Regions from separate parts of the Citrobacter sp. LJND-P06 genome, predicted to be linked through region 2. Evidence: predicted binding sites of a transcription regulator. Region 2 holds the regulator's gene; the other holds the start of a gene.

Region 1 (16,285 bases), 1.2 Mb from region 2:
CGGCAGGGTACAACCCGCAAACGCATCCGGATGACATTGTATTCACCGCCGATGTGATTGACGCCGCCACCATCGCCCGCGTGAGCGAGTTGCGTATCCCGGTCAATGCCGGGTCTGTGGACATGCTGGATCAACTCGGCCAGGTTTCTCCCGGGCATCGGGTCTGGCTGCGTGTGAATCCTGGATTTGGTCATGGTCATAGCCAAAAAACCAACACCGGCGGCGAAAACAGTAAGCACGGTATCTGGCATACCGATCTGCCTGCGGCGCTGGAGGTTATCCAACGTCACCAGCTTAAACTCGTGGGTATTCATATGCATATCGGTTCTGGCGTTGACTACGGTCACCTGGAACAGGTGTGCGGCGCGATGGTGCGTCAGGTTATCGAATGTGGTCAGGATCTGGAGGCGATTTCCGCAGGCGGTGGATTGTCGATTCCTTACCGAGACGACGAAGAATCCGTTGATACGCAGCACTATTACGGGTTGTGGAATGCCGCGCGTGAGCAAATTGCGCGTCACCTTGGGCATCACGTGGCGCTGGAAATTGAACCAGGGCGCTTTCTGGTCGCGCAATCCGGTGTCCTGGTGACGCAGGTGCGCAGCGTAAAACAGATGGGTAGCCGACACTTTGTGTTAGTGGATGCCGGTTTTAACGATCTTATGCGCCCGGCCATGTACGGTAGCTATCATCGTATCAGCGCCCTGGCGGCAGATGGCCGCTCACTGGAAACGGCGCCGCGAGTGGATACCGTTGTTGCGGGCCCGCTGTGCGAATCAGGCGATGTGTTTACCCAACAGGAAGGCGGAAAAGTGGAAACCCGCGCGTTACCGGCGGTGGCTCCCGGTGATTATCTGGTGCTGCACGATACGGGGGCGTATGGCGCATCCATGTCCTCAAACTACAACAGTCGTCCACTGCTGCCGGAAGTGCTGTTTGATAACGGCGAAGCAACACTGATTCGCCGTCGTCAGACTATCGAAGAGCTGTTGGCGCTGGAGTTATTCTGATTTGTAATACGGCCCGGTGGTGACGGAATCGCGGAGCACCAGAGTTCCCGTAAAGGGAGGGATGGGCTCCAGCACCTTGCCGCTGACCAGGCGTATGGCCTGATCGATAGCGGTGGTTATCATATTATCAATGGGCAGATAGACCGTAGAAAGCCCCGGCTCAAGCCATTTTGCGCTGGGGGCATCGTCAAAACCAAACAGTGAAATATCCTGTGGGATTCGAAGCCCAGCCTGATGCAGCGCTTTTGATGCGCCTAACGCCATATCGTCGTTACAGGCGAAAAGAGCGCTAAACGTCACACCTTCATCGAGCAATTCGCGGCATGCATCGTAGCCACGCATCATGCTGGAGTCCCCGTATTTTACCTTTGCCGGATCCCAGGCAATGCCGTTTTTCTCCAGCGCTTTACGATACCCCATTAAGCGGGATTTTCCGGTCGGCGTGTGGATGGGAACGGTAATACAGGCGATATCGCGATGGCCCTGCGAGATCAGATAATCCACGACCTGAAAAGCCGCATCTTCCTGTTCGAAAAAGACGGCGCGATCCCGTGCCAGGCTGACGTCGCGATTGATAACCACCAGCGGCATGGCGATCGTATTGATTAGCGCCATGATCGCCTTTTCGCTCATATAGCGGGTATAGAGAATGATGGCGTCACATTGCCTGTCGGCAAGCATCTGAACGGCTTCCTGCTCGCGCTCCGGCGTATCGTGGCCGTCGGTGACGATCAGTTGCTTACCGTGAGATTCCGTCTGGCGCGAGGCTTGTTGCAACAGTCGACCGAAGTAGAATCCGTCAAACGTCGACACCACCAGACCAATGCTGTTACTGGTACGGTTTGCCAGCGATCGCGCTAAAAAGTTGGGGCGATAATCCAGGGCTTCCATCGCGTTAAAGACTTTTTGCCGCGTGCTCTCTTTTACCTGTCCCGTTCCGTTCAGTACGCGAGAAACAGTCGCCTTTGATACGCCCGCACGACGTGAAACATCCAGCATTGTTGTCATGACGCTATTCCGGTGATTCGTTTGACGAAGGATTCCCTGACTCCGCCGGCGTCGAAACAGAGTGTCGACGAACCAGAGTAGGGCTAAACACATGAGTGATGTCCGGCACAGGACGCTTTTCCGCCAACGCGAGCGCCAGCTCCGCTGCCTGCGTGGCCATCGTCACAATAGGATAACGAACGGTGGTTAATCGTGGGCGCACATAGCGGGAAACCAGAACGTCATCGAAGCCAATCAGGGAAATCTTCGACGGGACGTCGATGCCGTTATCATTTAATACCCCCATGGCACCCGCCGCCATGGAGTCGTTATAACAGGCGACTGCGGTGAAGTTTCGTCCACGACCTAACAGCTCCGTCATGGCATGTTCGCCCCCGCTTTCGTCGGGTTCGCCAAAGGTCACCAGCCTGTCGTTACACGGCAGTTGACTCTCAGCCAGCGCGTCGTAGTAACCTTGCAGGCGATCTTCCGCGTCCGAAATAGTGTGGTTTGAACACAGATAGCCGATTCGGGTGTGTCCTTGCTGAATAAGATGGCGAGTGGCAAGCCAGGCGCCATAGCGATCGTCCAGGGCAACACAGCGTTTCTCAAATCCAGACAGGATCCGGTTGATCAATACCATGCCGGGAATTTGCTTCATAAGCGAGGCCAGCTCGGCATCCGGGAGCATTTTGGCGTGAACAACCAGTGCGGCGCAGCGGTGGCGGATCAGCTGTTCTATCGCCTGACGCTCTTTGTGTTCGTTGTGGTAGCCGTTGCCAATCAGCAAAAAATTACCGGTGTGATAGGCCACTTGCTCAACGGCTTTTACCATCGCGCCAAAAAAAGGATCGGAAACATCACCCACCACCAGACCGACCGTCTCTGTCGATTGCTGGGCAAGAGCGCGGGCATTGGCATTGGGGTGATAACTGAGAGATTCCATCGCGCTAGTCACTGCAAGACGAGACGCCTCACTGGCTTTTGGGGAATCATTGATCACGCGAGAAACGGTGGCGACTGAAACACCAGCCAGTCGGGCCACATCCTTTATGGTCGCCATGACACTTGTACCTATTGGGGGCAAACGCTTACATCCTGCCAGTGTTACGGAAAAAGAGGGGCTATTCAAGCAGATTGCCCATCCTGACCTCGCAAATGTGAGCGCACACCACTGAAGTAAGACAGAAAATAGAGAATGCAAACCTTTGGTTACACTTTGCTAAAGGCTGTTTCGAATGTTCGCTGGTGAGGAATTAGCGCGAATTGATAGAGTCGAGATCCCAGAGGTATTGATAGGTGAAATCAGCTTTCGGGTTGATCACAAGAATTACACCAACCTGCGCAGATGCGCAGGTTTTTTTTTGCCCCGACGCAATCTGTAAACAGTAACTCATAATTTACACAACTCGTTGCATTTGCGTTCATTCCTTTGCGTTTTCGCACTGGCACACATCCAGTGTGGAGACCACAATCAAGATCCCAGAGGTATTGATTGGTGAGATTATTCGGTACGCACTTCGTACCCTGTCTCTTGCACCAACCTGCGCAGATGCGCAGGTTTTTTTTTGCCTCTGTTTTATGCTCACTGTCGCCCCCACTGCTCATCTCGTGTAATCTGCCTCCACTCATTTTTACCCAATTGATGGACAAAGGGAGTGGTAATGCTATTTGGATTTTTTCGTAACCTGTTCCGCGTGCTGTACCGCGTACGCGTCACGGGGGATGCCGGAGCGTTGCAGGGACAGCGTGTTTTAATCACCCCAAATCATGTTTCTTTTATTGATGGCATATTGCTTGCGCTATTTTTACCGGTTCGCCCTGTCTTTGCGGTCTACTCCTCTATCAGCCAGCAGTGGTATATGCGTTGGCTCACGCCGCTGATTGATTTTGTTCCGCTTGATCCCACCAAACCGATGGCCATTAAACATCTGGTACGTCTGGTTGAGCAGGGACGCCCGGTCGTTATCTTCCCGGAAGGGCGTATTACGACGAGCGGTTCGTTGATGAAAATCTACGATGGCGCCGGGTTTGTGGCGGCGAAATCGGGGGCGACGGTGGTTCCTATCCGGATCGAAGGCGCCGAGTTAACGCGTTTTAGCCGCCTGAAAGGTCTGGTGAAGCAGCGCTTTTTCCCGCAAATTCGCCTGCACATCCTGCCGCCGACGCACTTACCGATGCCAGAAGCGCCGCGTGCGCGCGATCGCCGAAAGCTGGCAGGGGAGATGCTGCATCAAATCATGATGGAAGCGCGCATGGCCGTGCGACCGCGTGAAACTCTGTTTGAGTCGCTCCTGACGGCTCAGTATCGCTACGGTGCGGGCAAAAACTGCATTGAAGATGTCAACTTCACGCCGGATACCTATCGTAAACTGCTCACTAAGACGCTGTTTGTTGGCCGTATTCTGGAAAAATACAGCGTCGAAGGTGAGAAGATTGGCCTGATGCTGCCAAACGCGGGCATCAGCGCGGCGGTGATTTTTGGTGCGGTTGCGCGTCGCCGTATTCCGGCGATGATGAACTACACGGCAGGCGTCAAAGGGCTGACCAGCGCGATTACCGCCGCTGAAATCAAAACCATTTTTACTTCCCGCCAGTTCCTTGATAAAGGCAAACTCTGGCATCTTCCTGAGCAACTGACGCAGGTTCGTTGGGTGTATCTGGAAGATCTCAAAGCGGATGTCACCACTGCCGATAAAGTGTGGATTTTTGCCCATCTACTGATGCCACGTCTCGCACAGGTGAAACAGCAGCCTGAAGATGCCGCGATGATCCTCTTTACCTCGGGATCTGAGGGGCACCCGAAAGGGGTGGTACACAGCCATAAGAGTTTGCTGGCAAACGTGGAGCAGATCAAAACCATTGCGGACTTCACCGCCAATGACCGTTTTATGTCTGCATTGCCGCTGTTCCACTCATTTGGACTGACGGTCGGATTGTTCACGCCGTTGCTGACCGGTGCGGAAGTGTTCCTCTATCCCAGCCCGCTGCATTATCGCATCGTGCCGGAGCTGGTCTACGACCGTAACTGCACCGTCCTGTTTGGCACCTCAACGTTCCTCGGTAACTACGCGCGTTTTGCCAATCCGTATGACTTCTACCGTCTGCGCTATGTCGTGGCGGGCGCGGAAAAACTGCAGGACAGCACCAAACAACTTTGGCAGGACAAATTTGGCCTGCGTATCCTGGAAGGGTACGGCGTCACCGAATGTGCCCCCGTCGTCTCGATTAACGTTCCGATGGCGGCAAAACCGGGCACGGTTGGCCGGATCCTACCCGGAATGGATGCGCGTTTGCTTGCAGTTCCTGGCATTGAAGAGGGCGGTCGTCTGCAACTTAAAGGGCCCAACATCATGAGCGGATATTTGCGGGTCGAAAAACCGGGCGTGCTTGAAGTCCCCACCGCTGAAAATGCGCAGGGTGAGACAGAACGCGGCTGGTATGACACCGGCGATATAGTGCGCATTGATGAAAATGGTTTTGTGAAAATTCAGGGCCGCGCCAAACGCTTTGCTAAAATTGCAGGCGAGATGGTCTCACTAGAAATGGTGGAACAACTGGCGCAGGGCGTGTCGGCTGAAAAAATGCACGCCACCGCCATCAAGAGCGACGCCAGCAAAGGGGAAGCACTGGTTCTTTTCACGACCGATAGCGAGCTTACGCGTGAAAAACTGCTGCAGTATGCCCGCGCTCACGGCATTCCTGAACTGGCTGTCCCGCGGGATATTCGTTACCTGAAACAACTTCCGCTTCTTGGCAGCGGCAAGCCCGATTTTGTGACGCTGAAAAGCTGGGTGGATGAACCGGAAAAACATAATGAGTGAGTCAGTGCACACTAACACTTCAATTTGGTCGAAAGGGATGATGTCCGTTATTGTCGCGCAGTTTCTCTCTGCGTTTGGCGATAACGCGCTGCTCTTTGCCACGCTGGCGCTGTTGAAAGCGCAGTTTTATCCGGACTGGAGTCAGCCGATCCTGCAAATGGTGTTTGTGGGCGCTTACATTCTGTTTGCTCCTTTTGTCGGGCAGGTCGCGGACAGTTTTGCCAAAGGTCGGGTCATGATGTTCGCCAATGGCCTCAAACTGCTGGGCGCCGCCAGTATCTGCTTCGGGTTTAACCCGTTTGTGGGTTATACGCTGGTCGGGATTGGTGCCGCGGCTTACTCTCCGGCGAAATACGGCATCCTCGGCGAGCTGACCACGGGCGACAAGTTAGTGAAAGCCAACGGCCTGATGGAAGCCTCGACCATTGCGGCTATCTTATTGGGTTCTGTTGCTGGCGGCGTGCTGGCAGACTGGCACGTGATTGCCGCGCTGGTGGCGTGTGTCCTGGCGTATGGCGGCGCGGTGGCGGCGAATGTCTTTATTCCTAAACTGGCTGCCGCGCGTCCGGGGCAATCCTGGCACCTGGGCAAGATGGCGCGTAGCTTTTTCCGCGCCTGTATCTCACTGTGGCGCAATGGCGAAACGCGATTCTCTCTGGTTGGCACCAGTCTCTTTTGGGGGGCTGGGGTTACGCTGCGTTTTCTGTTGGTGCTATGGGTGCCTGTGGCGCTGGGGATCACCGATAACGCCACCCCGACCTATCTGAATGCGATGGTGGCGATTGGGATTGTGGTTGGCGCAGGTGCGGCGGCAAAACTGGTCACGCTGGAATCTGTGGCACGCTGTATGCCAGCAGGGATTCTGATTGGCGTGGTGGTACTGATTTTCTCACTCCAGCACGCGCTGCTCCCGGCTTATGCTTTACTGATGCTGATTGGCGTACTGGGTGGCTTTTTTGTGGTTCCGCTCAATGCGTTATTACAAGAACGCGGTAAAAAAAGCGTTGGCGCAGGGAATGCCATCGCCGTGCAGAATCTGGGCGAAAACAGCGCGATGCTGCTGATGCTGGGCATCTACTCGCTAGCGGTTCTGGTGGGGATTCCGGCGGTTGCGATTGGTATCGGATTTGGGGCGCTATTTGCGTTTGCGATAACGGCGCTGTGGATCTGGCAACGCCGCCAGTAATGTGTGTGCCGGGTAGCGGCTTTGCCATACCCGGCCAACGCATCATGCGTGTTGTGGGCCCGAACAGCGTAACGCCATCAGGCTTTTTCCATTACGGTGCCGGGTAGGTATAAACCTGATGCACCGCTTCAATCTCTGCCAGCACCTCTTCGGTTAATTCCAGATGCAGACTTTCCACGTTAGTTTTTAACTGTTCCAGCGTCGTTGCGCCGAGCAGAGTGCTGGCGACAAACGGCTGACGACGGACAAAGGCCAGCGCCATTTGCGCCGGATCGAGATTATGGCGTTTTGCAATATCGACATACGCCGCGACGGCTTTTTGCGTCTGCTCGCCGCTGTAGCGCGTAAAGCGACTAAACAGTGTATGACGTGCGCCAGCCGGTTTTGCGCCATTCAGATATTTTCCGCTCAGCGTCCCAAACCCCAGACAGGAATACGCCAGCAATTCCACCCCTTCGTACTGACTGACTTCCGCCAGGCCGACTTCAAAGCTGCGGTTGATCAGGCTGTAAGGATTCTGGATGGTGACGATGCGCGGCAAATTGTGTTTATCCGCCAGATGCAGATAACGCATCACGCCGAAGGCCGTTTCGTTGGAAACGCCGATATAGCGAATTTTGCCCGCCCGCTGGAATTCGGTCAGCGCTTCCAGCGTATCAAGCAGTGAAATTACCGGCGCGGAATCTGTCCAGCTATAACCCAGTTTTCCGAAGCAGTTGGTCGGGCGCTGCGGCCAGTGAACCTGGTATAAATCGATATAATCGGTCTGTAGACGCTTGAGGCTATCGTGCAGCGCTTCGCGGATATTTTTACGATCCAGTGCCTGATGGGGGCGGATGCTGTTGTCATTGTTACGCGCTGGGCCGCTGACTTTGGTGGCGACGATAAGCTTCTCGCGGTTGCCGTGTCTGGCGAGCCAGTTACCTACGTAAGTTTCTGTTAATCCTTGGGTTTCCGGGCGAGGCGGCACCGGATACATTTCGGCAACGTCAATCAAATTGATGCCGTTAGCCACGGCATAGTCGAGCTGTGCATGTGCGTCGGCTTCGCTATTTTGTTCACCAAACGTCATTGTGCCCAGCCCCAGTGTACTTATTTCAAGCGAGCTGTGGGGTATACGGTGATATTGCATAGCCGTTTCCTTTTTATTATTACGACATAAGGACTATAAAAATGGCAGAGGGAAGGGAAAAGGGGAAGCGAAAATTCTAAAGGCCAGCAGGAGGCTGACCTCAATCTTGGGGAGGTATGTTAGCGCTCGATAATTTGGGAGACATCATCACGGTTAATTTGCATGGAGTTGCCTTGCTGATCGTGATAGCTCACCAGACCGGTATCGTCATCAATTTCGGGTTTGCCGTCGGTCAGGATCATGCGGCCATCTTTCGTTGCCATGACATAATCACTGCTACATCCAGATACAGCAAAAGCCAGTCCTACAGCGGAAATTACTACTGCCCATTTTTTCATCCATTTATCCTCGCGTGGCTTGAGTCTGATAATAGTCTAGTAATAACGCGAAGTTATGCCTGGCGAAAGCAGGAAAATCTGAAACTGTGAGGATCGGAGAGGGAAGTGAGTCTTCGCTCCTCGAAAGAGGAGCGAAGGGGTCAATCAGAGAGGATTCTTTTTATTGCGCAGCAGGTTCAGCGTCTCTACGGCAATAGAGAAGAACATGGCGAAATAAATGTACCCTTTCGGCACATGTATCTCGAAGCTTTCCAGAATCAAGGTGAAGCCCACCAGAATCAGGAAGGCGAGCGCCAGCATTTTTACCGAAGGGTGACGATCGACAAAATCACCGATTGAGCGCGCGGCGAACATCATCACACCAACAGAAATAACGACCGCCGTCATCATAATGAACAGATGATCGGAAAGGCCTACTGCGGTTATCACCGAATCCAGACTAAAGATAATGTCCAGCATCATGATCTGCACAATGGCGCCCAGGAAGGAACTCACGCGTGTTTTAAGCCCCTCCTCTTCACCCTCGATCGATTCATGGATCTCTTTGCTGGCTTTCCAGATAAGGAACAAGCCCCCCAGAAACAGAATGAGATCGCGTGCGGAAATGGCTTGCCCCATCACCTCAAACAGCGGATTAGTCAGACTGATTACCCAAGAAATTGACGCCAGTAAACCTAAACGCATCAACATGGCACCCGCCAGCCCAAGACGACGGGCGTGACTGCGTTGCGCTGTCGGGAGTTTTGCGACGACCAGAGAAAGGAAAATGATGTTGTCGATCCCGAGAACGATCTCCAGAATCGTCAGCGTACCGAGCGCAAGCCAGGCGTTAGGATCGGATACCCATGCAAATAACATCGAACAAAGTCCTGCAAAAAAAATGAAGCGGTGATTATATGCGTCTAACGCGGCAGGGGAAAGGCCAGGGCGTGCCTAATCACGCTGTATTAAAAAATGGCGCTCCAGAAGTGGGCGAGTGAAGCTTTTTTTCAGGTAGAAACCACGCGGTAACGTCAGGATTAGCTGGCCCTGCGCGCCAATAGCCTCTGTCAGCGCTTTCGCGTTGGCGGCCTTTGGTCGCAGTTGTAAAAATTCGCCATGGCGGGCGGTGATCCGCTCAACCTGGCCCAGTACGATCATGTCCATTAACTCTTCCCAGTCGAGACGTAACTGCTGCTCTTCTTCTTCATTTGGGCTCCAGAGTAGTGGCGAACCGACGCGACGCTCTGCCAGAGGGATGGATCTCTCACCCTCAACGGGTATCCACAGCACCCGCTTTAACTTGTGGCGGACGTGGCTTGTCTCCCATGTTACGCCGCTGTTTCCAGTCAGTGGCGCAACACAAACGAAAGTGGTTTCAAGAGGTCGCCCCAGACTGTCCACCGGGATGGTTTTCAGTTCCACGCCTAATTCCGCGAAATCTTGCTCTGGCTTACTGCCTGCGCTGGCACCAAGCCAAATCTCCAGCAGCACACCGATCCAGCCTTTGTCCCGTTTCAGATCCTTTGGCGTCACGATCCCTGCCAGTGCCGCCAGTTCACCCAATGTGTAGCCTGAAAGTCGCTGTGCCTGAGCCAGCAACAGAGCCTCCGATTCAGGCGGTGAAAGTAATGGGTGGAGTCCGGACATCGGGTTATCCTTTAGGTGAAAAAATGAGCAATGATTTTATACCGTGTGACCAGAGTTTATCTTTTTCCACACGCTATGTTCAATCTCATGATTTATATTGATTTTTAGTTTTCTGATCGACGAGTTGCGCAACAGAGAAATGAGTTTTCCAATTCTGGTCACTGAAAGTAAACAGGATCTTACACCATGTTATCCACAGAAAGATGGGATAACTGTGCAAAACCCTCACTACTGTTTCAATTTACAGCCTTGACGTGAGACGAAAATCGAATTTTCACACAAATTGTGCCTAACTTATTGGCACAATCTGTGGATAAAACCGACGCTGGTCGATCTTTCATCAGCCCGATGATCCTGGATGTGACACCCATCACGATTCTGTGGTTTGAGTTGCGAATATGACCGTTAACTCAATGAATATACGCGGCTATTTTTTAACGAGTTCCAGAGCTATGTTCAGATTGTTCCCAGTTTTCCCGTGGTAATTCCATACTTCTTCACAACTATATCCACAGAAAAAGTGAATAAAATCGCCTTCAGGCCCCTTCCTCTGTTTATAACTCTGTCCTTAACTGTGAGTTATTCAATTGTTATTAGAAATGTGTACGGCTAAGAGAGTGGTTTACCGTCTCCCTGTAGTGTGAAACAATCGTTCATATATAAGGTTTATGTTGAGGTAGTCCGGTGATTGATGACGATGGCTACCGCCCAAATGTAGGGATCGTAATTTGTAATCGTCAGGGGCAGGTTATGTGGGCCCGGCGGTTTGGTCAGCACTCCTGGCAATTCCCGCAAGGTGGAATCAATCCAGGAGAATCAGCAGAACAGGCGATGTACCGGGAACTGTTTGAAGAGGTAGGGTTAAGCCGCAAAGATGTGCGGATCCTTGCATCTACTCGCAACTGGTTGCGTTACAAGTTACCGAAACGTTTGGTGCGTTGGGATACGAAGCCGGTGTGTATCGGCCAGAAACAGAAATGGTTTCTACTGCAACTGATGAGCGGTGACGCGGAAATCAATATGCAAACCAGCAGCACTCCTGAGTTCGATGGTTGGCGCTGGGTGAGCTACTGGTATCCGGTTCGACAGGTGGTGTCATTTAAACGCGATGTCTACCGCAGGGTGATGAAAGAGTTCGCAAGTGTTGTGATGGCGCTTCAGGAAAGTACCCCTAAGCCGCAAAGTGCACCTGCTTATCGACGTAAAAGAGGTTAAGCCACGCAAATTATGCTCACCCGCCTGCGAGAAATAGTCGAAAAGGTGGCCAGTGCCCCGCGTCTCAATGAGGCGCTGAATATTCTGGTCACTGACATCTGTCTTGCGATGGACACAGAGGTCTGTTCGGTATATCTCGCCGACCATGACCGACGTTGTTATTACCTGATGGCGACCCGGGGGCTAAAAAAACCGCGTGGTCGCACAGTCGCGCTCGCGTTTGATGAAGGTATCGTCGGCCTGGTCGGTAGGCTGGCAGAGCCTATCAACCTTGCAGATGCGCAAAAACACCCCAGTTTTAAATATATTCCTTCCGTGAAAGAAGAGCGCTTCCGAGCGTTTTTAGGTGTGCCGATCATTCAGCGTCGGCAGCTTTTAGGCGTGCTGGTCGTACAGCAGCGTGAGCTGCGCCAGTACGATGAAAGCGAAGAGTCTTTCCTGGTGACGCTCGCCACACAAATGGCAGCCATTCTTTCCCAGTCCCAGCTCACCGCGCTGTTTGGTCAATACCGACAGACGCGAATTCGCGCGCTGCCCGCCGCACCTGGGGTGGCGATTGCTGAAGGCTGGCAGGATGCCACGTTGCCGCTGATGGAGCAGGTCTATGAAGCCTCGACGCTGGATGCCGCGCTTGAGCGAGAACGACTGACCGGGGCGCTCGAAGAAGCGGCAAATGAATTCCGCCGTTACAGCAAGCGTTTCGCCGCCGGTGCGCAGAAAGAGACGGCGGCTATCTTTGATCTTTACTCGCATCTGCTTTCGGATGCCCGACTGCGTCGGGAGCTGTTCGCCGAGGTCGACAATGGATCGGTCGCCGAGTGGGCCGTCAAAAAGATCATCGAAAAGTTCGCCGAACAGTTTGCCGCACTAACCGATGTATATCTCCAGGAACGCGCTGGCGATTTACGTGCGCTGGGTCAGCGACTGCTGTTCCATCTCGATGATTCCATTCAGGGCCCCAACGCCTGGCCTGAACGCTTTGTACTGGTGGCCGACGAACTTTCCGCGACGACGCTGGCAGAACTGCCCCAGGACAGACTGGTAGGCGTCGTCGTGCGTGACGGCGCTGCCAACTCTCATGCGGCGATAATGGTGCGTGCGCTCGGTATTCCGACCGTCATGGGCGCGGATATTCAACCGTCAGTTTTGCACCGTCGTACGCTGGTGGTTGATGGTTATCGCGGTGAATTGTTGGTGGATCCTGAACCGGTATTGATTCAGGAATATCAGCGCCTTATCAGTGAAGAGATCGAACTGAGCCGCCTGGCGGAAGATGACGTCAATCAGCCCGCGCAACTGAAAAGCGGCGAGCGGGTGAAGGTCATGCTCAACGCCGGTCTGAGTCCGGAACATGAAGAAAAACTGGGCGCCCGGATCGACGGCATTGGGCTTTATCGCACCGAAATCCCCTTCATGTTGCAAAGCGGTTTTCCCTCGGAAGAAGAGCAGGTTGCGCAGTATCAGGGCATGCTGCAAATGTTCAACGACAAACCGGTGACGCTGCGTACGCTGGATGTCGGAGCGGATAAGCAATTGCCCTACATGCCGATCAGCGAAGAAAATCCGTGTCTGGGCTGGCGTGGGATCCGCATAACGCTCGATCAACCTGAGATCTTTTTGATCCAGGTTCGCGCCATGCTGCGTGCCAATGCGGCGACCGGAAATTTAAGCATTTTGTTGCCGATGGTGACCAGCATTGATGAAGTGGATGAAGCGCGCCGCCTGATTGAACGTGCCGGACGCGAAGTGGAAGAGATGATCGGTTACGCGATCCCGAAACCGCGCATTGGCATCATGCTGGAAGTGCCTTCAATGGTGTTCATGCTGCCGCACCTGGCGAATCGGGTCGACTTTATCTCGGTGGGAACCAACGATTTAACCCAGTATATTCTGGCGGTCGATCGTAACAACACCCGGGTGGCCAGTATTTATGACAGTCTGCATCCAGGGATGCTGCGCGCGTTGGCGATGATCGCCCAGGAAGCGGAAAAAAACGGTATCGATCTGCGTCTGTGTGGCGAAATGGCGGGCGATCCCATGTGTGTCGTCATCCTGATCGGTTTAGGCTTCCGGCATTTGTCGATGAACGGCCGTTCAGTCGCACGTGTGAAATATCTGTTGCGGCATATCGAGTTTGACGAAGCGCAAACCCTTGCGCAACGTAGCCTGGAAGCGCAACTGGCGACCGAAGTACGTCATCAGGTGGCGGCATTTATGGAACGTCGCGGGATGGGAGGCTTAATTCGCGGGGGACTGTGACAGGCGTTCTGTCTCGGGGTATCGGGGGAAAATCGCCTTATCTGGCTGACAAACGGCGGTATTCTCAATAGATTGCGCTTTATCTGTCGGCCTGGTATGCGCAGCGCCATCAGGCATTCCTGAGTATGTCATTGATAGCCTATACAGATCTTTTACATCTTCCCGGCATCTCCGATGCACCCCTTGTGCTATTATTCGCACCTTTGGAGCGCCTGTAACCTTCAGGCGCGCTTATCAATCGCTGTCTGATTTCAGCGACATAACAAGAAATTGTGGTGATAGATGACCAGTAGCTATCTGCATTTTCCGGAGTTCGATCCGGTCATTTTCTCAATTGGACCCGTCGCCCTTCACTGGTACGGCATGATGTATTTGGTGGGGTTTATCTTCGCGATGTGGCTGGCGACTCGCCGTGCTAATCGTCCTGGTAGTGGCTGGACTAAAAACGAAGTTGAAAACTTACTCTATGCAGGCTTCCTTGGGGTCTTCCTCGGCGGGCGTATTGGTTATGTGCTGTTCTATAACTTCTCGCTGTTCCTGGAGAATCCGCTCTATCTGTTCCGCGTCTGGGATGGCGGTATGTCCTTCCATGGCGGTCTTATCGGCGTGATTCTGGTGATGATTATCTTCGCCAGACGCACGAAGCGCAGCTTCTTCCAGGTTTCTGATTTTATTGCACCGCTGATTCCGTTTGGTCTGGGCGCGGGGCGTCTGGGTAACTTTATCAACGGTGAGCTGTGGGGACGTGTCGACCCTAGCTTCCCGTATGCCATGTTGTTCCCGGGATCCCGTACAGAAGATATTTTGCTGCTGCAAACCAACCCGCAGTGGCAGTCCATTTTCGATACCTACGGCGCGCTGCCGCGTCATGCTTCCCAGCTTTATGAGATGGCGCTGGAAGGGATTGTGCTGTTTATCATCCTTAACCTGTTCATTCGTAAACCGCGCCCGATGGGATCCGTTTCAGGCTTATTCCTGATTGGCTATGGTGCGTTTCGTATCATCGTTGAATTTTTCCGCCAACCGGATCAGCAATTTACCGGCGCCTGGGTACAGTACATCAGCATGGGGCAGATCCTCTCTATCCCAATGATTGTCGCGGGTATCATCATGATGGTTTGGGCGTACCGTCGCAGCCCACAGCAACACGTTTCCTGAGGAACCATGAAACAGTATTTAGAACTGATGCAAAAAGTGCTGGATGAAGGCACACAGAAAAACGACCGTACAGGTACCGGAACGCTGTCCATTTTTGGTCATCAGATGCGTTTCAATCTGCAGGAAGGATTTCCGCTGGTTACGACAAAACGCTGCCATTTGCGCTCCATCATCCATGAACTGCTGTGGTTCTTACAGGGCGACACCAACGTTGCGTACCTGCATGAAAACAACGTCTCAATCTGGGACGAGTGGGCTGATGAAAACGGTAATTTAGGGCCGGTTTACGGCAAACAATGGCGGGCGTGGCCAACGCCAGATGGCCGCCATATCGACCAAATCACTACCGTGCTCAACCAGTTGAAAAACGACCCGGATTCCCGCCGTATTATTGTTTCTGCGTGGAACGTGGGCGAACTGGATAAAATGGCGCTGGCGCCGTGCCATGCCTTCTTCCAGTTTTACGTCGCGGATGGCAAGCTCTCTTGCCAGCTTTATCAACGCTCCTGCGATGTTTTCCTCGGTCTTCCGTTCAACATCGCCAGCTATGCGTTGTTGGTGCATATGATGGCGCAGCAATGCGACCTTGAAGTCGGTGACTTTGTCTGGACGGGCGGAGACACGCATTTGTACAGCAATCACATGGAACAGACGCATTTGCAACTGAGCCGTGAACCGCGTGCGTTGCCGAAGCTGGTGATTAAACGTAAGCCGGACTCTCTCTTCGATTATCGTTTCGACGACTTCGAGATTGAAGGCTACGATCCGCATCCGGGCATTAAAGCGCCGGTTGCCATCTGACGCGCTCACTCTGTCATAACCGACGCCAACGTGCGTCGGTTTTTTTTGCGTTAATTTCCCTGGTTCGACGCGGATTCCCGAAATAGTGCAACGTACTGCAACAGCGTAAACACTCCTCGTAGCGCCTCGCACCGTCTGAATTCTCCCCTCGTGTTTATTCCTCATCGTTCCATACTGCCGTCATGAAAAAACAGCAGGGTTACACGCTTATTGAAATGATGGTGACGATGCTCCTGATTGCCGTCCTCAGCGCTACGGGGCTGTATGGCTGGCAACGTTGGCAGCAACAGCAACGCCTGTGGCAAACCGCTTTTCAGGTGCGTGATTACTTGCTGCAACTGCGTGAGGACGCCAATTGGCATAACCGGGATCATGTCATCAGCATCAACAGGGAGGGCGCGTCATGGTGTTTCATCAGTTCGGTTGTCCCACAAAGCACCTGTGCATCAAAGAACGCATTCGTCTTTACGCCGTTATGGGCCGATGTCGAGATGGTGGATATAACGCCGTCACTGGCATTTTTCGGCTTACGAAACACCGCGTGGGCTGGACATATTTATCTGAGAAATGCCGCAGGCGAGTGGCGAGTGATCGTCTCCGGGATGGGACGAATCAGACTTTGCGAGCGCAATGAAGGGGATGTATGCCGGTAAACGAGCGGGGTTTTTCCCTCCTGGAAGTGATGATCGCCATGGCGATAAGCAGCATTTTACTGATGGGGGCGGCCAGGTTTTTACCTGCGTTGC
Region 2 (16,285 bases):
CGCGGCGTACCGCACGGGTCTCAGAGCCTGCTTTCTCATCCTCCCGCCTCCTCCCCCATAAAAAAGCCGGGGGGTGGAGGATTTACGCAACCCATCGATAACGCATAGTCGGGGCATGATGAATGTTGCTGTCTATGACAGGTTGTAACGAAGGGAGAAGGGCATGGCGAGCGTACAGATGCGAAATGTAACGAAAGCCTGGGGTGACGTGGTGGTATCGAAAGATATCAATCTCGACATTCACGAAGGGGAGTTCGTGGTGTTTGTGGGACCCTCAGGCTGCGGTAAATCGACATTGCTGCGTATGATCGCTGGGCTTGAAACCATCACCAGCGGGGACTTGTACATCGGTGAACACCGGATGAATGACATCCCGCCCGCCGAGCGTGGCGTCGGCATGGTGTTCCAGTCTTATGCGCTCTATCCCCATCTTTCTGTTGCCGAAAATATGTCATTTGGCCTCAAGCTGGCGGGTGCCAAAAAAGAGGTGATGAACCAACGCGTCAATCAGGTAGCGGAAGTGCTGCAACTGGCGCACCTGCTGGAACGTAAACCGAAAGCACTCTCTGGCGGACAACGTCAGCGTGTGGCTATTGGTCGTACGCTGGTGGCTGAACCGCGCGTGTTCCTGCTCGATGAACCCCTTTCCAACCTTGATGCCGCACTGCGTGTGCAGATGCGTATCGAAATCTCCCGTCTGCATAAACGCCTGGGGCGCACGATGATTTACGTCACCCACGATCAGGTCGAAGCGATGACGCTGGCCGACAAGATTGTCGTGCTGGACGCCGGTCGCGTAGCGCAGGTCGGTAAACCACTGGAGTTATACCACTATCCGGCAGACCGCTTCGTGGCGGGTTTTATCGGTTCTCCGAAGATGAACTTCCTGCCGGTGAAAGTCACCGCGACGGCGATCGATCAGGTTCAGGTGGAGTTGCCGAATCGCCAACACGTCTGGTTGCCGGTCGAAAGCCGCGATGTTCAGGTCGGCGCAAATATGTCTTTAGGTATTCGTCCGGAGCATCTGCTGCCCAGTGATATCGCCGATGTCACCCTGGAAGGCGAGGTTCAGGTCGTCGAACAACTTGGTCACGAAACGCAAATTCATATCCAGATCCCCGCCATCCGTCAAAACCTGGTGTACCGCCAGAATGACGTGGTGTTGGTAGAAGAGGGTGCCACATTCGCTATCGGCCTGCCGCCAGAGCGTTGCCATTTGTTCCGTGAGGATGGCACTGCATGTCGTCGGTTGCATCAAGAGCCGGGCGTTTAAGCACTCCCATTAAATACGCGAAGTCTGCGAAAGACGATGTGTAAAAAAAGAAAAGCAATGATCTCAGGAGATAGAATGATGATTACTCTGCGCAAACTCCCTCTGGCAGTTGCCGTTGCAGCAGGCGTTATGTCTGCTCAGGCAATGGCCGTGGATTTCCATGGTTATGCTCGTTCCGGTATTGGCTGGACGGGTAGTGGCGGCGAACAACAATGTTTTCAGGCAACCGGTGCTCAAAGTAAATACCGTCTCGGTAACGAATGTGAAACCTATGCGGAATTGAAATTGGGTCAGGAAGTGTGGAAAGAGGGCGATAAGAGCTTCTACTTCGACACTAACGTTGCCTACTCCGTAGCACAGCAAAACGACTGGGAAGCAACCAGTCCCGCCTTCCGTGAAGCGAACGTGCAGGGTAAAAACCTGATCGACTGGCTGCCAGGTTCTACCATTTGGGCCGGTAAGCGCTTCTACCAACGTCACGACGTTCATATGATCGACTTCTACTACTGGGATATTTCTGGTCCTGGTGCGGGTATCGAAAACATCGATCTGGGCTTCGGTAAACTCTCTCTGGCAGCGACCCGTTCTCAGGAAGCGGGCGGCTCTTATGCTTTCAGCAGCGATGAAGTTTATGACGCCACGAAAGACACCGCGAACGATGTGTTCGACGTCCGTCTGGCCGGTATGGAAATTAACCCAGGCGGCACGCTGGAATTAGGCGTTGACTACGGCAGCGCCAACACGACTGACGGCTATGACCTTGCCGATGGCGCCACCAAAGATGGTTGGATGTTCACCGCTGAACATACACAGAGCATGCTGAAAGGCTACAACAAGTTTGTGGTGCAGTACGCCACTGACGCGATGACCTCTCAGGGTAAAGGCATTCCTCAGGGTAGCCGCAGCCAGGATATCTTCGGTAATTTCGATAACGATCAGGACTTCCTCAACAACAACGGTAGCCTGACCCGTATTCTCGATCACGGTGCCATCTCTCTGGGCGATAGCTGGGATCTGATGTACGTGGCGATGTACCAGAATATCGACTGGGATAACGACAACGGTACGGAATGGTACACCGTTGGTGTTCGCCCGATGTACAAGTGGACGCCAATCATGAGCACCCTGCTGGAAGTGGGTTACGACAGCGTCAAGTCTCAGAAAACCGACGACACCAACGACCAGTTCAAAATCACCCTGGCGCAACAGTGGCAGGCTGGCGACAGCATCTGGTCTCGTCCGGCTATCCGCGTATTTGCAACCTATGCGAAGTGGGATGAGAAATGGGGCTACGACAATGGTGTTGCCGTTAGCGATACCAGCACCACAACCTTCAGCCGTGGCGACGACGATGAAGTCACCTTTGGCGCCCAGATGGAAATCTGGTGGTAATGCTTCGCTAATCTGACGTAAAGACCTAAAGAGGGGCGTAAGCCCCTCTGTTCTGGAGTTTAGCGCGCTATTGCCTGGCCACCGCTGAACCCATGCTATCTGAGGTGATAACAATGAAAATGAAGAAAAGTCTCGTTGCCCTTTGTTTCTCTGCAGGGTTGTTCGCAAGTGTCCCTGGTGTGACGCTGGCGGAAGTGAACTATGTTCCGCAAGACATTAGCGCTGCGCCTGCGATTCCGACCGCGGCATTACAACAATTAACCTGGACGCCTGTCGACCAGAGCAAAACGCAGTCCACACAACTGGCTACTGGCGGTCAACGCCTTGATGTTGCTGGCATTAGCGGCCCGGTTGCCGCCTATAGCGTACCGGCAAACATTGGTGAGCTGACCCTGACGCTGACCAGTGAAGTGAACAAGCAAACCAGCGTATTTGCGCCGAACGTTCTTATTCTTGATCAGAACATGACGCCTTCTGCATTCTTCCCCAGCAGCTATTTTACCTATCAGGAGCCGGGCGTAATGAGCGCGGATAGCCTGGAAGGGGTGATGCGTCTCACGCCAGCCCTGGGCCAGCAGAAGCTCTATGTTCTGGTCTTTACCACCGAAAAAGATCTCCAGCAGACCACTAAGCTGCTCGATCCCGCTAAGGCCTATGCAAAAGGGGTCGGTAACGCCATTCCGGATATTCCCGATCCTATCGCGCGTCATACCACCGACGGCCTGTTGAAACTGAAAGTGAAAACCAACAGCAGCTCCAGTGTGCTGGTGGGGCCGCTGTTTGGCTCTTCCGCACCGGGCCCGGTGACCGTCGGCAACACAGCGGCACCTGCGCCGACTTACGCAGCTCCGGCGGCGGTTGCTGCCGCACCTGTCGTCGCGCCAGCATCGGCGAAGAAAAGTGAGCCGATGCTGAATGACACCGAGAGCTACTTCAACAAAGCCATTAAAGATGCCGTCGCCGCAGGTGACGTGGATAAAGCGCTGAAACTGCTTGATGAAGCCGAACGCCTGGGGTCCACATCTGCCCGTTCCACCTTTATCAGCACTGTAAAAGGCAAGGGGTAACCGTCTCCCCGCATTGCTGATTTTGCAACAACTGGTGCGTCTCCTGGCGCACCTTTTTTTATCATTCCATGCGAATTGTTACACTCCTGTTGCGCAACAGTTCACTTAATTATGTTTACGCCTCCCGTAATCTCTTTTCTGCGATACAATGCCCTCAGGTTATGAACTGGAGAGCAAGGCATGCCACACCCTGCGTTAACGCAACTGCGTGCGCTGCGCTATTTCGACGCAATCCCTGCGCTGGACTCCCAACAGCTGGACTGGCTGTTGCTGGAAGATTCCATGACCAAACGTTTTGAGCAGCAGGGAAAAAAGGTGAGCGTGACGATGATTCGGGAAGGATTTGTTGGGCAACATGAAATAGTGGAAGAACTGCCGCTATTGCCGACGGAATCCCGTTACTGGTTACGTGAAATTCTGTTATGCGCGGATGGTGAGCCCTGGCTTGCCGGGCGTACTGTGGTGCCGGAGTCAACGTTGTGCGGCCCTGAACTGGCGTTGCAAAATCTGGGTAAAACCCCGCTCGGGCGTTACCTGTTTACATCATCGACGTTGACCCGAGATTTTATCGAGATTGGTCGCGATGCAGCGCTGTGGGGACGTCGTTCCCGTCTGCGGTTGAGCGGAAAACCGCTCCTGCTGACAGAATTGTTTTTACCTGCATCGCCGTTGTACTGAGAGGAAAATATATGGAGTGGAGTCTGACGCAGAATAAGCTACTGGCGTTTCACCGCTTGATGCGTACGGATAAGCCAATCGGCGCTTTACTGCTGCTCTGGCCAACACTGTGGGCGCTGTGGCTGGCGACACCCGGTGCGCCGCCGCTGTGGATTCTGGCGGTGTTTGTGGCGGGCGTCTGGTTGATGCGCGCGGCGGGATGCGTGGTGAATGACTATGCCGATCGCAAATTCGACGGGCACGTCAAACGCACGGCGAACCGACCGCTGCCCAGCGGCGCCGTCACCGAGAAAGAAGCGCGGGTGCTTTTTGTGGTTCTGGTGCTCCTCGCTTTCCTGCTGGTGTTGACGCTGAATACGATGACGATTCTGCTGTCGGTGGCCGCTCTGGCTCTGGCGTGGGTCTATCCCTTCATGAAACGTTACACGCATTTACCGCAGGTGGTGTTGGGTGCGGCGTTTGGCTGGTCAATACCGATGGCGTTTGCTGCCGTCAGTGAGTCGGTTCCGCTGAGTTGTTGGTTGATGTTCCTCGCCAACATTCTTTGGGCAGTGGCTTACGATACGCAATACGCCATGGTGGACAGGGACGATGACCTGAAAATCGGCATTAAATCGACGGCCATTCTGTTCGGTCAGTATGACAAGGTGATCATTGGCATCCTGCAGGTGGGTGTGTTGGCCTTGATGGCACTGATTGGTTGGATGAACGGCCTGGGGCTGGGATACTACTGGTCGCTGCTGGTGGCGGGCGCCTTGTTTGTGTATCAACAAAAACTGATTGTGCACCGTGAACGTGAAGCCTGTTTTAAAGCATTTATGAATAACAACTATGTTGGCCTGGTGCTGTTTCTGGGGCTGGCGATGAGTTACTGGCACTTCTGATAAAAAAGCCCGGTGGCGCTCGCGCTTACCGGGCCTACATAATTGCGCAGAACCGTAGGCCGGGTAAGGCGAAGCCGCCACCCAGCTTTTTAACATCACTCGTCCTGCGTTGCGCTTTCTATGGTTAAACGCACATCTGAGGTAATCAGATTAGCCAACATCTGATAAACCTTCATCGTCTCTTCAGGCTCCGCATCACCGGTATCACTGATGTACTTCTCATCACGCAGGGTCAACACCAAAGAGCTGAATACCGCTTTGTCGAAGAACTCCGGCGCGTTGATCCCGTGCAGTACGGAAAGACGCTGAGCCATGGTGCGGCTCTCTTTTTCTAGCGTGCCGCGGTTGATCGACGGATTTGCGCTCAACAGCCAGAAGGTGATGGCATAACGTTGCAGCGTTTCACGCGCGCCCGCGGCTAACAGTTGCAGAGTACGGGAATGCGCCGGGTTGATATTCAACTCGTCTTTCTGGACGGTAATCAGCCCCTGACGCTGCATTTCGCTTATCAGCGCGTCGATGACGCCCGCCAGTTCATCCCGCTCCCAGCGCAGGAACAGTTCTGCTTTCAGCATCGGGTAGAGAATTTCAACATGCTCAAGCAGTGCGTCGCGGGAGATGCGGCGATGCTGCGTCACGATGGCTGCCATCAGTGAAGGCAGAACCAACATATGCGCAATGTTGTTGCGATAGTAAGTCATCAGTACCGCCTGCTCGCGCGGAAGAATGATGATATCGCCGATAGTATCTTTCTCGACCTCGAACTTGTTCATTTGCAGCGCGTGGTCAATCAGTGCGCTGGCGCTGACCGACGGAACCGTAGAGTCGGTGGAATACGGGACATTACGCATCAGATCCAGATAACACTCGAGCTGCTCTGTCAGTTGCTCGCGCGTTAACGAACGCTGACGGGACGCCAGCAACGCGGTGCAACACAGGTTCATGGCGTTTGCCGCACCCGCTTTGTTAATCCTGACCATCAACTCAGCAGCGATACCATTGACCGTTGGTGTCAGCCAGGCGGGACGCACGGCTTCGATAGGATCGATAGATTCACGCCACTCAGGAACATGCTGGTTCAGGTACGTCATCAACGGCATCGGTTCGCCAAAGTTAACATAGCCCTGACCCAGATTACGCAGCTTGCTCAAGCCACGCAGCATTTGCGGCAGGCTCTCTTTTTCTTTCGTCGCGCCACGCAACTCTTTGGCGTAAGTCCCCACCTCCATCACGTGCTCGTAACCGATGTAAATCGGCACCAGAGTGATTGGACGCGTACCGCCGCGCAGCATCGCCTGAATGGTCATCGACAGGGTGCCGGTTTTCGGATCCAGCAGACGGCCAGTACGGGAACGCCCGCCTTCCACAAAATATTCAACGGAATAACCACGGCTAAATAGCTCGCCGAGATATTCGCGGAAAACGGTGGAGTAGAGTTTGTTGCCCTTAAAGGTACGACGAATAAAGAACGCGCCCAGGCGACGGAAAATCGGGCCGGCTGGCCAGAAGTTCAGGTTGATACCGGCAGCGATATGCGGCGGCACCAGCCCCTGATGATAGAGTACGTACGAGAGCAACAGATAGTCCATATGGCTGCGGTGGCAGGGCACATAGACGATTTCATGCCCGTCGTGCGCAAGCTGACGTACACGCTCTGCATTATGGACATTGATCCCCTGATACAGTCGGTTCCAGGTAAAGCCCAGAATGCGGTCGGTCAGGCGAATCATCTCGTAGGAGAAGTTGGCGGAAATCTCTTCCATCAGCGCAATGGCGTTCTGCTGCGCTTTTTCATGAGAGATTTTTTTGCTGCGTGCTTCGTCTTCCACCGCGCGCGCAATGGCTTTTGACGCCAGCAACTTGTTGAACAGATCCTGTCGGGCAGGCAGACGCGGCCCGACCGCCGCCAGACGCTGACGGGCGAAATGCATTCGTGCCACACGCGCCAGTTTTTGGGCAATAATTTTGTCGGTTCCGTGCTCGTCAGCCATCCGTCGTAAGGAAACAGAAGGCGAGAAACGGACAAAACTGTCGCGCCCCAGCCAGGAAACGGCAAAGAATTTCTGTACGCCATTCAGCATACGCAGAGGGGGATTTACCTCACCCTTTTCACGCCCCGGAGAGCGGCCGAACATCACCGATACCGGCACCATCTGTACATCCAGATCTGGATTACTGCGGTGAAGGTCGAGGTAATTGTGAAAGAGTTTGATCGACTCTTCTTTCGGCGTGTAATAGGTGAATACGCGCGGGCCGCCGTGAATAAACACATAACGCGGCAGCAGAGTTCCGTCTATCTCCAGCGGCTCTAACGGGTCGGGGAGATCGTGCGCCAGGCATTGGGCGCGCAATGTCAGCAAGTCCGCTTTTGAGTTGTACGGTAAAACGTACATAATGGGACGAGATGTATCGAGCCCCAATTCCGGAGCGGGTTCCGCTGGAATAGACTTGCTTTTTACCAGTACGGTTAATGGTAAATTCAGTAATTTGTAGTAAATTCGTGGCCAGCCAGACATAAACGATGTAAAGCCTCTGGTTAATAATGCAAATGCGCTGCAAGGATATCAGAAAGTCTAGCGAATTTCTGGTGTATCCCGTCATACTTCGCGCCGCTGTAACCCGAATTTTGTGGGTTAATCATATAATGTCATTGACGCTGATAACGCAAAAAGGTTCTTTTGATGGCCAATAATACCACTGGATTTACCCGAATCATTAAAGCTGCTGGTTATTCATGGAAAGGTTTTCGTGCTGCATGGATTCATGAAGCGGCATTTCGTCAGGAAAGTGTTGCTGTGCTGTTGGGCGTGGCGATTGCCTGCTGGCTGGATGTGGATGCCATCACGCGCGTTTTGTTGATTGGTTCTGTCATGCTGGTGATGATCGTGGAAATCCTCAATAGCGCGATTGAAGCGGTGGTTGACCGCGTTGGCTCTGAACACCATGAGCTTTCCGGGCGGGCGAAAGATATGGGGTCAGCGGCAGTATTACTGTCGATTTTTGTCGCGATGATCACCTGGGGAATCCTGCTGTGGTCGCATTTTAGATAAGGCTTCCATAATCCGATAAATCTCTTGTTTTTTGTGCTGTTTGTGGTTCCAAAATCGCCTTTAACTGTATATACTCACAGCATAACTGTATATACACCCAGGGGGCGGAATGAAAGCGTTAACGGCCAGGCAGCAAGAGGTGTTCGATCTTATTCGGGATCACATCAGCCAGACAGGCATGCCACCGACGCGTGCGGAGATCGCGCAGCGTTTGGGGTTCCGTTCCCCAAATGCGGCTGAAGAACACCTGAAAGCGCTGGCACGTAAAGGTGTCCTGGAGATTGTCTCCGGCGCCTCTCGCGGTATCCGCCTGCTGGTGGAAGAAGAAGAGGGGCTGCCTTTAGTCGGTCGCGTGGCGGCAGGGGAACCCCTTCTGGCACAGCAGCATATTGAAGGCCACTATCAGGTCGACCCATCGCTGTTTAAACCTAATGCCGATTTCTTGCTGCGCGTCAGCGGTATGTCGATGAAAGACATTGGGATTATGGACGGTGATTTGCTGGCGGTACACAAAACTCAGGACGTGCGTAACGGCCAGGTGGTGGTAGCGCGTATTGACGATGAAGTCACGGTAAAACGCCTGAAAAAACAGGGCAATAAAATCGAACTTCTGCCAGAAAATAGTGAGTTCAAACCGATTGTGGTTGACCTGCGCGAGCAAAACTTCACGATTGAAGGGCTGGCTGTCGGTGTCATCCGTAACGGTGAGTGGTTGTAATTCTCTCCAGGCCGGATTAGACGTTTACGCTGTTATCCGGCGACATGCCCGGTGGCGCTACGCTTACCGGGCCTGGAAAAAACGCCTGGATAGGGCATTTACGCCATCATCTGACGATCTAACTTCTTTTTTATCACTCCTTCTCAGGCTTTCCCGCATGCCTTTCTTTACCTCTTCCGACAAAGCACTCTGGTGTCTCGCATTACCGATGATCTTCTCCAATATCACCGTTCCCTTGCTGGGACTGGTCGATACTGCGGTGATTGGGCATCTGGACAGCCCTGTGTATCTGGGCGGCGTTGCTGTGGGCGCAACGGCAACCAGTTTTCTTTTCATGTTGTTGCTTTTCTTACGCATGAGCACCACCGGGCTGACGGCTCAGGCATTTGGCGCCAAAAACCCCCAGGCGCTGGCGCGTGCGCTGGTGCAGCCACTGATTCTGGCGCTGGGGGCGGGCACCTTAATCGCGCTGTTCCGCACGCCAATCATCGATCTTGCATTGCATATCGTCGGTGGAAATGAAGCCGTGCTGGTACAGGCGCGGCGTTTTCTGGAGATCCGCTGGCTGAGCGCCCCGGCATCGCTGGCGAATCTGGTGCTGCTGGGCTGGCTGCTGGGCGTTCAGTATGCCCGTGCGCCGGTGATCCTGCTGGTTGTCGGCAACATTCTCAATATTGTGCTCGATCTGTGGCTGGTGATGGGCTTGCATATGAACGTGCAGGGCGCAGCGCTGGCGACGGTGATTGCTGAGTATGCCACGTTGTTGCTTGGGCTGTTGATGGTGCGCAAAGTGCTTAGATTGCGCGGCGTGTCATCCATGATGCTGAAACAGGCCTGGCGGGGGAATTTCCGCCGTTTGCTGGCGCTTAACCGGGATATCATGCTGCGTTCGTTGTTGCTGCAACTGTGCTTTGGCGCGATCACGGTTCTCGGGGCGCGACTGGGCAGCGATATCATTGCGGTGAATGCTGTTCTGATGACCCTGCTGACCTTTACCGCCTATGCCCTTGATGGATTTGCTTATGCAGTCGAAGCACATTCCGGGCAGGCGTATGGCGCCCGTGACGGCAGTCAGTTGCTGGATGTCTGGCGTGCGGCATGTCGACAGTCAGGGATTGTGGCGCTGCTGTTTGCTCTCGTTTATGCCCTGGCGGGCGAACACATCATCGCGTTGCTGACGTCGTTGCCACAAATTCAGCTTTTAGCCGATCGCTACCTTATCTGGCAGGTGGTGTTGCCGTTAATCGGTGTCTGGTGTTATTTGCTGGATGGCATGTTTATCGGGGCCACGCGTGCGGCGGAAATGCGCAACAGCATGGCCGTTGCGGCGCTGGGATTTGCACTCACGCTGTGTGCATTACCCTGGCTGGGCAATCATGGACTGTGGCTGGCGTTAGCCGTTTTTCTGGCGCTCCGTGGACTCTCGCTGGCCTGGATCTGGCGGCGTCACTGGCGACACGGAACCTGGTTTTCCCAAGCTTGATGGTTAAAAATTCCGAATATCAAAATGAACATGGGGTAACTGACTACAATTAATCTCACGTCCAGCAGAAAACGTAGTGTATTTGGGCGAAGCAATATCGCTAATCACCACTAATCATGAGGACTCGATGATGAATAAAGACGAAGTCAGCGGTAACTGGAAACAGTTCAAAGGGAAAGTGAAAGAGCAATGGGGCAAGCTGACCGATGATGATATGACGGTCATTGAAGGTAAGCGTGACCAGTTGGTCGGTAAGGTTCAGGAACGCTACGGTTACGCCAGAGACAAGGCGGAAAAGGAAGTGAGCGACTGGGAAGCACGTAATAAATACCGCTGGTAATCAGCCACCGCGACCCGAAAGTACAAGGATGTACAGTCCATTGGGCGGTTTGCCGCCCAACCCGCTTAACGCGGTTTTTTCTTCACCAGAATCGAATGATCGTGCTGGCACTCTTCTGGATGGCGACACGCTTCAACTTCGACGCACGCCGGGCATAATCCGTGCGCTTCAATCACGTTATGACGCAGGGCAAACCCCATTTGGGCCGCCAGCGTATGCATAATATCTTCCACGCCTTCAGCGCTTTCTTCTTTCACCACGCCGCAGCGGTCACAAATGAACATGGCTGAACTGTGGGTCGGCTGATCGAACAGATGGCAGAGCACATAGCTATTGGTGGATTCGACCTTGTGAACAAAGCCTTGCTCGAGCAAAAAATCGAGCGCACGATACACCGTAGGCGGCTTGGCCTGCGGCTCTGTTTCACGTAGCAGATCCAACAGATCATAGGCGCTGATTGCCCCTTGTTGCAGGCTCATCAAACGCAACACTTCGAGGCGCTGAGGAGTAAGTCGCACATTGCGCTGTGCGCAGAGTTTCTCAGCTTGCGCCAATAGGTCTTGTCTTGTGGTCTTTTCCATTTGGCACCCCGGAGTACGTGAAACGTTAATCCCTTACTTTATCATGTTCTTCTAAAAACACCGAGATCCCCCGCGGTGTGCTATACCTGACCCATTGCATCCTGGAAAAGCAAAATGAAAAGACCTGATTGCATTCGTCACTGGCGCGACGCAGAAGGCGCTGATGACTCTACCTATCCGGGTAGCGATGAGCTATTTTCCATCGGCGCGCCGCTGGCGCGAACGCTCGGATTGCGTCGGCTTGGCATTCACCATGAACGCCTCCCGCCGGGTCGCCGTACCTCATATCCACATGCGGAAAGCGACGAAGAGGAGTTCATTTATGTGCTGGAAGGTTATCCCGAAGTCTGGATAAACGGCTATCTGTGGAAATTAGAACCCGGAGACAGCGTTGGTTTTCCGGCTGGAACAGGGGTGTGCCACACCTTTATCAATAACACCAGCGCAGAGGTTCGCCTGCTGGTCGTCGGAGAGGCGAATAAAAAGCACAACCGCATCTATTACCCGATTAATCCGGTATATGCCGCCACACGAGAAGACCGCTGGGTTGACCATCCGCCGCAGTTTTTTGGCCCGCATGACGGAAAACCAGGGCGAAAATAGCACCGTTCCTGGGCGTTGATCCTCGGGCTGGGACGGTCTGCGCCGTCGGCCCGGCTCACACGCAATGCAGCCATCTGCGTGCGGTCTTGCCTCTCTGGTTTTGCTTTATGCTATAGTAGCGCCCCTTTTTCAGAATGCTTAATTAATTGCCATGCCAGAAACTTCGTCCCCCGTTTTGCCTGCTCATCGTTTTTCTATCGCGCCGATGCTCGACTGGACGGACAGGCATTGCCGCTATTTCCTGCGCTTGCTCTCCCGCCAGACGCTGCTCTATACCGAAATGGTCACGACCGGCGCAATCATCCATGGCAAGGGCGATTATCTGGCGTACAGCGACGAAGAGCATCCCATCGCGCTGCAACTGGGCGGTAGCGACCCTGCTGCGCTGGCGCAGTGTGCGAAGCTGGCACAAGAGCGCGGTTATGATGAAATCAATCTCAACGTGGGCTGCCCTTCCGACCGCGTACAAAACGGCATGTTCGGCGCTTGTCTGATGGGCAACGCGCAACTGGTGGCGGACTGCGTGAAGGCGATGCGTGATGTGGTGTCGATTCCGGTGACGGTCAAAACCCGTATCGGTATTGACGATCAGGACAGCTACGAGTTTCTCTGTGATTTCATCACGACGGTTGCGGGTAAGGGTGAATGCGAGATGTTTATCATCCACGCGCGCAAAGCCTGGCTTTCTGGCCTTAGCCCGAAAGAAAACCGGGAGATCCCGCCGCTGGATTACCCGCGCGTCTACCAATTGAAGCGTGATTTTCCGCATCTGACGATGTCGATCAACGGCGGCATTAAATCGCTGGAAGAGGCGAAAGCGCATTTGCAGCACATGGACGGCGTGATGGTCGGGCGCGAAGCCTATCAAAACCCGGGTATTCTGGCCTCTGTCGACCGTGAGATTTTTGGTGCGACGACGGCCGATGCCGATCCGGTGGCAGTGGTGCGCGCGATGTACCCGTATATTGAGCGAGAACTCAGTAACGGCACCTATCTGGGCCATATCACCCGCCATATGCTGGGTCTGTTCCAGGGGATTCCGGGAGCGCGTCAGTGGCGTCGCTACCTGAGTGAAAATGCCCATAAAGCCGGTGCCGATATCAACGTGCTGGAGCATGCGCTGAAACTGGTGGCGGATAAGCGTTAATTTTTCACTAAAACCTGGTCAAATTCACCACGCCCTGCACAATATTGCGGGGTGTTTTGCTTTTAAATCAATGCGTTAATTTTTGGCATGTTTCTTGTAATGGTCTGTGCAGATTTCATTAGGGGGGAGCATCATGCTGGAACTACTGTTTGTCATTGGATTTTTCATCGTGTTGATGGCGACGGGGGTTTCCCTGTTGGGCGTTCTGGCCGCGTTGGTCGTGGCGACGGTGGTGATGTTTTTGGGGGGCTGTTTGCGTTGATGTTCAAACTGCTGCCCTGGCTGCTACTGGCCATTGCGGTGGTGTGGGTCATTAAGGCGATAAAAGCACCGAAAATCCCACAATATCAGCGTAATAACCGTTGGCGTTACTAAAGATGTGAGGGATGGGTCACAACCTGAAACTTTGCTCTTAGAACCCATTAGGAATTGATTATCAAATCTGTCACTATTGCGCGTCTAACGAATTCATCGAGCTGTACCCTACATACAGCCGAACTAAAAAAAGAAAGGGCTTCCCATGTGGAAGCCCAATTTCTTTCTACACCATTACGGAATGAGCAGGCTTGAACCCTGCGTTGTTCTGCTCTCCAGCGCCTGATGCGCGCGCTGTGCATCTTTCAGCGCATACTTCTGATCCTCTGCGACATCGACCTTAATAACGCCACTGGCAATCAGCGAGAACAGCTCATTACTGGCCTCGGTGAGTTCATCACGATTGGTGATATACCCTTGCAGAGAAGGACGCGTCGTATACAGCGAGCCTTTCTGATTCAGGATACCTAAGTTAACACCGGTGACTGGCCCTGATGCATTACCAAAACTGACCATCAGGCCGCGACGTTGCAGACAATCCAGCGAAGCTTCCCACGTATCTTTGCCAACGGAGTCGTAAACCACCTGCACTTTTTTGCCGCCGGTTATCTCTTTGACCCGATCGACAATGTTTTCTTCACGGTAGTTGATCACCTGCCAGGCGCCCGCCTGCAAAGCCCGCTGCGCTTTTTGCGCATTGCCAACCGTACCGATAAGCTTAGCGCCCAGCGCTTTCGCCCACTGACAGGCAATCAACCCTACGCCGCCTGCGGCTGCGTGGAATAAAAAAGGCTCATCGGGTTTGATTTCATAGGTTTTGCGCAGCAGATAAAAGACGGTTAAACCTTTCAGAAAAGAGGCCGCCGCCTGCTCGAAAGAGATAGCGTTCGGTAAAATGGCGGCTTTATCGGCTGGGACATTGTGCACAGAACTGTAGGCCCCGAGCGCTGACTGGGCATAAACGACGCGGTCGCCGGCCTTGAGATGTTTGACGTTGCTGCCGACTTTACTGACAATCCCCGCCGCTTCGGTGCCTAATCCACTGGGTAACGAGGGAGGCGGGTACAGGCCACTGCGAATATAGGTATCAATATAGTTAATGCCAATGGCTTTATTTTCGACCTGGATTTCGTTCTCCGCCGGGTCTGCGGGCATAAAGTCCACCACTTTTAGTACGTCAGGGCCACCATGCTTGTGAAATTCAATTCGTGTTGCCATGCTTCCTCCAGAACGTATCGTTAGGGTCTACTTATATGGTAATCTTTCGACCCACTCTTTATCTCGGTAACTCCATTCACTATGGCAGGAAATAAACCCTTCAACAAACAACAGACTGAAGCTCGTGACCGCGATCTGCAGGTTGCCGGGCTGAAAGTGCCGCCGCACTCGATTGAAGCGGAACAGTCGGTGTTGGGCGGTTTAATGCTGGATAACGAACGCTGGGACGATGTGGCTGAGCGCGTTGTGGCGGAAGACTTTTACACCCGCCCGCACCGTCACATTTTTACCGAAATGCACCGCTTACAGGAGATGGGCAAGCCTATCGACCTGATCACCCTGGCGGAATCGCTGGAAGTACAAGGGCAACTGGACAGCGTCGGCGGATTTGCTTACCTGGCGGAGCTATCCAAAAATACGCCAAGTGCGGCGAACATCAGCGCGTATGCTGATATCGTCCGTGAACGCGCCGTTGTTCGTGACATGATTTCTGTTGCCCATGAAATTGCGGATGCGGGCTTTGATCCGCAAGGGCGCTCCAGTGAAGACTTGCTCGATCTGGCAGAATCACGCGTCTTTAAAATCGCCGAAAGTCGCGCCAATAAAGACGAAGGTCCAAAAAACATCGCCGATGTGCTGGATGCCACCGTTGCCCGTATCGAACAGTTGTTCCAGCAGCCGCACGATGGTGTCACCGGCGTAAATACCGGTTATGACGATCTCAATAAAAAGACGGCGGGTTTGCAGCCGTCGGATCTGATCATCGTTGCGGCGCGTCCGTCGATGGGTAAAACGACATTTGCGATGAACCTCGTCGAAAATGCCGCGATGTTGCAGGATAAGCCAGTGCTTATCTTCTCTCTTGAGATGCCCTCAGAACAGATTATGATGCGTTCTCTGGCGTCGCTTTCGCGCGTGGATCAGACCAAAATTCGTACCGGGCAACTGGACGATGAAGACTGGGCGCGGATCTCCGGCACCATGGGGATTTTGCTTGAAAAGCGCAATATTTATATTGATGACTCCTCCGGCCTGACACCGACGGAAGTGCGCTCCCGCGCGCGCCGTATCGCCCGCGAACACGGCGGTATCGGGCTTATCATGATCGACTACCTTCAGTTGATGCGCGTGCCGTCGCTTTCTGACAACCGTACACTGGAGATCGCTGAAATATCCCGATCGCTCAAAGCGTTAGCGAAAGAACTTCATGTTCCGGTCGTCGCGCTGTCACAGCTTAACCGTTCACTGGAACAACGTGCCGATAAACGCCCGGTTAACTCCGATTTGCGTGAATCTGGCTCCATTGAGCAGGATGCGGATTTGATCATGTTTATCTACCGTGACGAGGTTTATCACGAAAACAGCGATTTAAAAGGCATCGCAGAAATTATTATTGGTAAACAACGTAACGGCCCCATTGGTACGGTACGTCTGACATTTAACGGTCAGTGGTCGCGTTTTGATAATTATGCGGGGCCGCAGTACGACGACGAATAAATCTCCGTTATCCTTCACGCCGCAGACGCGTTGACACGC

The links. Region 2 encodes LexA, which represses DNA repair genes until DNA is damaged. Its sites were predicted from a motif close to TNCTGTATGTACATACAGNA; they were not measured.
Region 1: the regulator LexA is predicted to act here: its motif matches at 10,336-10,355, upstream of mutH (DNA mismatch repair endonuclease MutH).

Annotation. Positions count from the first base shown of each region.
Region 1 covers NZ_CP187317.1:867,677-883,961, forward strand. The annotation lists gene lysA (diaminopimelate decarboxylase) at 1-1,010, shown strand, start outside; gene ACO7SM_RS04175 (LacI family DNA-binding transcriptional regulator) at 1,002-2,018, opposite strand; gene galR (HTH-type transcriptional regulator GalR) at 2,023-3,060, opposite strand; gene aas (bifunctional acyl-ACP--phospholipid O-acyltransferase/long-chain-fatty-acid--ACP ligase) at 3,662-5,821, shown strand; gene lplT (lysophospholipid transporter LplT) at 5,814-7,007, shown strand; gene ACO7SM_RS04195 (NADP(H)-dependent aldo-keto reductase) at 7,099-8,139, opposite strand; gene ygdR (lipoprotein YgdR) at 8,259-8,477, opposite strand; gene ACO7SM_RS04205 (TerC family protein) at 8,622-9,335, opposite strand; gene mutH (DNA mismatch repair endonuclease MutH) at 9,411-10,106, opposite strand; gene rppH (RNA pyrophosphohydrolase) at 10,791-11,321, shown strand; gene ptsP (phosphoenolpyruvate--protein phosphotransferase) at 11,334-13,580, shown strand; gene lgt (prolipoprotein diacylglyceryl transferase) at 13,863-14,738, shown strand; gene thyA (thymidylate synthase) at 14,745-15,539, shown strand; gene ACO7SM_RS04235 (prepilin peptidase-dependent protein) at 15,722-16,192, shown strand; gene ACO7SM_RS04240 (prepilin peptidase-dependent protein) at 16,183-16,285, shown strand, end outside.
Region 2 covers NZ_CP187317.1:4,282,590-4,298,874, reverse strand. The annotation lists gene malK (maltose/maltodextrin ABC transporter ATP-binding protein MalK) at 164-1,273, shown strand; gene ACO7SM_RS20275 (maltoporin) at 1,349-2,665, shown strand; gene malM (maltose operon protein MalM) at 2,779-3,732, shown strand; gene ubiC (chorismate lyase) at 3,913-4,410, shown strand; gene ubiA (4-hydroxybenzoate octaprenyltransferase) at 4,422-5,294, shown strand; gene plsB (glycerol-3-phosphate 1-O-acyltransferase PlsB) at 5,390-7,810, opposite strand; gene ACO7SM_RS20250 (diacylglycerol kinase) at 7,976-8,344, shown strand; gene lexA (transcriptional repressor LexA) at 8,454-9,062, shown strand; gene dinF (MATE family efflux transporter DinF) at 9,220-10,545, shown strand; gene ACO7SM_RS20235 (CsbD family protein) at 10,676-10,885, shown strand; gene zur (zinc uptake transcriptional repressor Zur) at 10,951-11,466, opposite strand; gene ACO7SM_RS20225 (cupin domain-containing protein) at 11,581-12,069, shown strand; gene dusA (tRNA dihydrouridine(20/20a) synthase DusA) at 12,221-13,216, shown strand; partial or broken gene pspG (envelope stress response protein PspG) at 13,350-13,591, shown strand; gene ACO7SM_RS20210 (quinone oxidoreductase) at 13,766-14,749, opposite strand; gene dnaB (replicative DNA helicase) at 14,831-16,246, shown strand.